DNA from 2 places in the Mesorhizobium sp. B2-4-14 genome. Region 1 is predicted to be linked to the other one. Evidence: riboswitches for the same ligand, from Rfam matches in the RefSeq annotation. Region 1 holds a riboswitch; the other holds the start of a gene.

Region 1 (3,204 bases):
GAGCCGCACCCAGATCACGCGTCACGACTGCGTCGAGGGCTGGAGCTGCATCGCCAAATGGACCGGCACACCATTGTCGCTGGTGCTGGACCAGGCCGTCGTCAAGCCGCAGGCGCGCTACGTGATGTTCCATTGCCTCGACACGATCGACCGCGGCCTGTCCGGCGACGTGAAATATTACGGCACGATTGATCTGATCGACGCTCGCCATCCGCAGACGATCCTTGCCTACGGCCTGAATGGCAAACCCTTGCCGGTCGAGAATGGCGCGCCGCTGCGCGTCCGCGTCGAGCGCCAGCTTGGCTACAAGATGCCGAAATATCTCTCCAGGATCGAACTGGTCGACGGTTTCGCCGGCGTCGGGGGCGGCCGCGGCGGCTATTGGGAAGACAATGGCTACGACTGGTATGGTGGTATTTGACAGTCAGAGAGAGAATAGTGGCCTGACATCGACGGCTTAACAGCCAATACTCAAGCAACCTTTTCGAGCAGCGGCTTTAGAGCTGGATGAATCTCCGGCGAGGCATGCTTGATCAGGGTCAGCAATGCGCGCTCGTTTTCGTAAGGGGCCGATTCAGCCCGATATGCTCGACCAGCCATTTGGCTTCGCCGGCATCGATCGTTTCGGCGCGCCGGGCCAAGGCCTCCGCTGCCCTGTTCTTCGCCTCCCATTCGGCTTCGATGTCATCCGGGGACCGGTAGGCCTCGATGATGCCGGCAAGGCCACCGGAGACCATGCGGTTGAAGAAGCCGCCGATTTCCACATCCGCATGCTCAAGGAAAGTTTCCTGGCGCAAAGCCACGTCACGAGTCGGCGCTTCATAGCCGGCCGAGCACATGACGAAGTTGGCGATTGCCTTGACGAACAACTCGTTCCAGGAAGGATCGTTGTTGGCTTGGGCGGTCTGTTCATTGATCCTGAACAGCACCTCGGCCTCGCCGCGGGTAATGGCGATGTTGCCGTCACCGCCATGGGCATAGAGGATGCGGCGCAGCAGGTCGACTTCCGCCTTGGCGACCAGTCCGGGGACCAGCGCACCGCCCAGCATCAGCGGCCCCTTGCCGTCGACAACGGCGTGGGCGACCTGCTCCAGGGCATAAACGCAAAGCCGGTCCGGCGATGATTTCGCCTCTTCCAGCACATGGACCAGCAATTCGAGTTCGGTCCGGCTGTCGACCATGCCGTCTCGCGAGATCGTGCGGATCAGCCAGTCGGCGTTGTCCTGCGAGATGTAGCCCTCTGGCCTTTCCTGATGGACGATGTAATCGGTCACCGCCTCGACAAAGAATGGCGCCCACTCCGCGCATTTGTCCCGCGCCGTCTGGTCGAGCGCGAACAAGGCCTCGGCCTCGCCGCGCGTGACCACACCATCGGCGAACACGTCGCGGCGCAGCATCACGACATCCTGTGGAGTAATGCTAATCTTTGATGTCAGCCCCGCCACCCGCGCGCTCATGATTGATCCGCCCATTCGTCGCCCCATCCGCCTCACATCAGCCTGCTATATCAGGAGTGTCTTGAAAAACCGGCAAACGGTGTGGTTAGCGAAGGCTTGCCGCATCGGAACAAATACCCGAAGCGCATCGCCCAAACCCGTTCAGCGCTTCGCGCTTTAGATGTCGCTGGGAGGTGACAAGGTGTCGCCGACGGGCTATGGATGGCGCGTCGAGGACTCAGGCTTTGAGTCCTACCTGTTTGCGGGAGAGAGCAGCGAGAGCTGCCGCCGAAGGGGAAATCGCCCGAAATCTCTCAGGCAAAAGAACCGTGGACGGGAAAGACACTCTGGAAAGTCGGGGCTTGCCCCCGCGCCGAAGGTGTAAGCGCCGCTGACAGAGTTCCGGCTGCGCGAGTCTCTCAGGCTTCAGACAGAGGGGCACGGACTGGTCGCCATTCGCGGCCGATTGCGTGCGACTCTGGAGACGACATGACGGGCGACAACGATAAACACCTCCCCCTTGAGGATATCCACACGGCCGCAGGCGCGCGCTTCGGCGCCTTTGCAGGCTGGTCGATGCCGCTGACCTACCCGGCCGGCGTCATGAAGGAACATCTGCATACCCGCGAGCACGCGGGTCTCTTCGACATCTCGCACATGAAACTGTTCGAGGTCAGTGGGCCGCAAGCCGTTGCGCTGCTCGACCGCGCCTGCCCGCTGGATGCCGGCGCGCTCGAAATTTCGCAATCCAAACTGACGTTCTTCCTCAACGAAGCCGGCGGCATTCTCGACGACCTGATCGTTACCCGGCTCGGCGCCGATCGCTTCATGGTGGTCGCCAATGCCGGCAACGCCGTCGCTGACGAAAAGCACCTGCGCGAACTTGCAGCCGGTTTCGACGCCATGGTCGAGCCGCTCGACCGCGTCTTCCTGGCCATCCAGGGGCCCGAGGCCTGGGCAGCGCTGTCCCGTGCCGGGATCGAAACCGGCTCATTGCTGTTCATGCACGGTGTCGAACCCAGGAAGAACTGGTTCATGAGCCGGTCCGGCTATACCGGCGAGGATGGTTTCGAGATCGGCCTGCCGGAGCCCGACGCGCGCGACCTCGTCGCGAAGCTGCTGGAAGATGAGCGCGTGCTCTGGATCGGTCTTGCCGCGCGCGACAGCCTGCGGCTGGAAGCCGGACTTTGCCTGCATGGCCAGGACATCACACCGGAGACAGACCCCGCCGCGGCGGCGCTGATGTGGGCTATTCCGAAGGAGATCAGGGCTTCCGGCGCCTTTATCGGCGCCGATGCCTTGCGCGCCGCCGTGGAACGCGGCCCGGCGCAAAAGCGCGTCGGGCTGAAGCCGGAAGGACGCCAGCCGGTGCGCGCCGGCGCGGCGCTGTTTGACGCCGACGGCCATCCTGCCGGCCATGTGACGTCGGGCGGCTTCGGCCCCTCGGCCAGCCATCCGGTCGCCATGGGCTATGTCGTGGCGCCGCTGGCAAAGCCCGGAACACGGATTTTCGCCGACGTGCGCGGCACGAAAATCCCTGTCGACGTCAGTTCCCTGCCCTTCACGCCTCATCGCTACCGCAAAGGATAATCTCATGGCAAAGACCTATTTCACCGCCGATCACGAATGGCTCAGCGTCGAGGGTGGCATCGCCACCGTCGGCATCACCGACTACGCGCAGGAGCAGCTCGGTGACCTCGTTTTCGTCGAACTGCCCGAGACCGGCCGGAAGCTTGCCAAGGGCGATACCGCGGTCGTGGTCGAATCC
Region 2 (3,204 bases), on a different contig from region 1:
CAGCCGAGCCGTTCATCACCCTGAACTCTTGTCCCCTTGAGGCCAGCTCGGCAATTGCACTCGGCACGAGATGCGTGACCGCATTGCTCGCCGCGATGATTGAGATCCGCGGGATCGGCAGCGGTTCAAGGCGGTTAAACCGGATGCGAATGTCCCTCAGTTGCTGCATTACCGGGCATATCTGTTCGAAAAGGACCTTCGCCTCCGCTCTCGGTGTGATGCGCCCAGCGTGTCTGTCGAACAGTTTCGCCGCCAGTTGGTCCTCAAGCCCGTTAATGGTCATGCTGACCGCAGGCTGTGTGCGCCCAAGATTCTTGGCGGCCTGAGAGATGCTGCCTGTGAGCATCACTTGATAAAAGGCCTCGAGTTGGTGGTACTTCATGGCTGTTGCGTCGGCCGATCTTTGGCATGGGTATAAGTCGCTCTTATAGAGATATCACAACTTTGATTTTGCACTGATAGGTTTTGATAGGCATCCTGCTAGCCAAACGATTGAGCAGGAATCCAAGCCATGCGAGTCACGAATGTCCGTGCCTATCATATCCCCACGGGCGGAGTGCGCCCGGTTCTGGTTGAGATCGAGACCGACGAGGGTATCACCGGATGGGGCGAGGCCGCCGTGGCTTATGGCTTGGGCGCTCGGGCAGCCGTTGGCATGGTGTCAGACTACGCTCCCCGGGTGATCGGCGCAGATCCGCGCTACCCGCGGCACGTCTATCACCATCTTTACGACAATTCGTTCTGGACCAAAGGGGGCGGCGCGATCTCGTTTGCCGCAATCAGCGCGATCGACCAAGCCCTATGGGATATCAAGGGCAAGGCTGCAGGCATGCCAGTGTACGAGTTCTTCGGTGGTTCTTTCGAGCCGAGGGCGCAGGTCTACGCAAACGGCTGGAACTACCACTGCAACGATGCCGTCACTTGGGCGAAGGCGGCGGAGCGGCCGTTGAAGGACGGCTACAGGATTTTGAAAAGCTATCCTTTGGCAACCCAACAGCCTGGCCGGACCTTGACGCATGTGCAGCGTCGGATGCTGTCGCCAGAAGAGTTTACGCGTGCTGTCGATCGCATTCGCAACCTGAAGGATGTTGTGGGCGACCAAGCGGAGTTGATGATCGACCTGTCCGGGGGGCTCAACAACGATCAGCTGCTGCACATCCTCGATCTCTGTGAGGAACTGAAGGTAATGTGGGTCGAGGAACCGCTCGATGCCTTCAATCTGAGTGGTCTCAAGAACCTTGCTGGGCGCTTCCGCTTTCCGATCGCTGCCGGCGAGCGGGTCTACACGCGCAACGGGTTCCGCAACCTGCTGGAGACAGGCGCGATCGACGTGGTGATGCCGGATGTCGGCAATTGCGGCGGCGTGTTCGAACTGGTTCAGATCGCAGCCATGGCCGAGGCCTACAACGCCCGCGTGTCTCCTCACAATTGCGCGTCAACGCTTTGTACGGCGGCTTCGCTCCAGGTATGGGCTGCGTGCGCGAATGCGATGCCGCTTGAGATCTACCCGTATCTTCCGCAGTCGGATGGATACGTGCAGGTCCTCGCCAATGCTCCTGAGGGTCGCATCAAGGACGGCTATCTCGAAGTTTTGGCGGAACCAGGCCTTGGGGCCACTGTCGAGACAAAACGGCTCGAAACCTACAGGCTATTTGACTATCGCTCGAGCAACTAGGCAATGTTGGGCAAAATGGACAGACGGAGAACCTAACGACCTATTAGCTTGCTGACATGCGTTCATGTGGCGGCATGGGAGAGTTCGACCAAGCGCTTTGGTCGGCACCGACGGAGCAACCCCCAGGAAACTCTCAGGTAAAAGTGACCATGCCGTTGAACGATCTGGAGAGAGGCGCGCAGGGTGCCCACCGAAGGGGAAAGCCGAATTGGCCAAGCCAACGCGGTTAAGCTCTCAGGTACAGCGACAGATTGGGGAAAGACCAGGGTTTCGGCCCGCCCCCCATTCTGTATACGGAGAGCGAAATGCCCCATATCGCCGTCATCGGCGCCGGAATAACCGGTGTCACGACCGCCTACGCTCTCCTTGAGCGGGGCTATCAAGTCACCGTCATCGACCGGCAACGCTATGCTGCGATGGAGACCTCGTTCGCCAACGGCGGGCAACTTTCCGCCAGTAACGCTGAGGTCTGGAATCACTGGTCGACAGTGCTGAAGGGCATCAAGTGGATGGCGCGGCGTGACGCGCCGCTGCTGATGAACCCGAAACCGACTTGGCACAAGTACGGGTGGTTGGCCGAGTTCGTCTCCAACATCGTGAACTATCGCGAGAACACGGTTGAGACGACGCGCTTGGCGATTGCGGCGCGGGAGCACCTGTTCGCGATTGCCAAGCGCGAGAATATCGACTTCGACCACGTCAGCCGCGGTATCCTTCACATCTGTTGGGACAAGCCAAGTTTCAAGCATGCCCTGAAGGTCAACCCGATGCTCGTCGAGGGTGGCCTCGACCGACGGCCTGTGACGGCTCAGGAAGTTAAGTCGATCGAGCCGACCTTGCACGGGGACTTCCACGGCGGTTTCTACACCCCGTCCGATTCCACAGGAGACATCCATAAGTTCACATCCGGCCTGGCCAGCGCCTGCCAGCGGCGCGGTGCGCGGTTTATCTTTGATGCCACCGTCGAAAGCATCACCCACGATAGGAGCTTTCGCATAGGTTACGTTGATAATAGGCCGGACATCCGTCCGCGCTACGATCTGATCGAAGCTGATGGCATTGTTGTCTGTGCCGGACTGGCCAGTCGTCCTTCGCGCGCATTCTCGGTGATCGTGTGAATGTTTATCCGGTGAAAGGCTACTCCATCACCGTCGGCCTCGATGACGAAAACAGCCAAAGTGCTGCTCCTTGGGTAAGCCTTCTGGATGAGCGCGCCAAGATCGTCACCAGTCGACTTGGCGCCAGCAGGTTTCGTGTCGCCGGCACCGCCGAGTTCAATGGCATGAACCGTGACATCCGCCACGATCGTGTCGCTCCCTTGGTGGAGTGGACGCGTGCGCTGTTTCCCGGAGTAGATACCCACCGGGTCGTGCCGTGGGCCGGCTTGAGGCCGATGATGCCCAACATGATGCCACGGATCGGGAAGGGGCGGCAGCCTGGGGTGTTCTACAACACTGGCCATGGTCATCTGGGCTGGACGCTTTCAGCAGTCACTGCCCAAATGGTTGCCGAAAGCGTCTCTGCGGAAT

What was found. A riboswitch is a leader RNA that binds a small molecule or an ion and turns the genes downstream of it on or off. The one in region 1 is predicted to bind glycine.
Region 2: linked by a shared signal. The riboswitch ahead of FJ938_RS23840 (D-amino acid dehydrogenase) and the one ahead of gcvT (glycine cleavage system aminomethyltransferase GcvT) in region 1 are both predicted to bind glycine.

What each region holds. Positions count from the first base shown of each region.
Region 1 is NZ_VFVA01000026.1:44,575-47,778, reverse strand. It holds gene FJ938_RS21045 (molybdopterin-binding protein) at 1-421, shown strand, start outside; partial or broken gene FJ938_RS21040 (hypothetical protein) at 472-1,472, opposite strand; glycine riboswitch at 1,690-1,776, shown strand; gene gcvT (glycine cleavage system aminomethyltransferase GcvT) at 1,926-3,026, shown strand; gene gcvH (glycine cleavage system protein GcvH) at 3,031-3,204, shown strand, end outside.
Region 2 is NZ_VFVA01000034.1:33,844-37,047, forward strand. It holds gene FJ938_RS23830 (LysR family transcriptional regulator) at 1-382, opposite strand, end outside; gene FJ938_RS23835 (mandelate racemase/muconate lactonizing enzyme family protein) at 512-1,675, shown strand; glycine riboswitch at 1,830-1,935, shown strand; partial or broken gene FJ938_RS23840 (D-amino acid dehydrogenase) at 1,981-3,204, shown strand, end outside.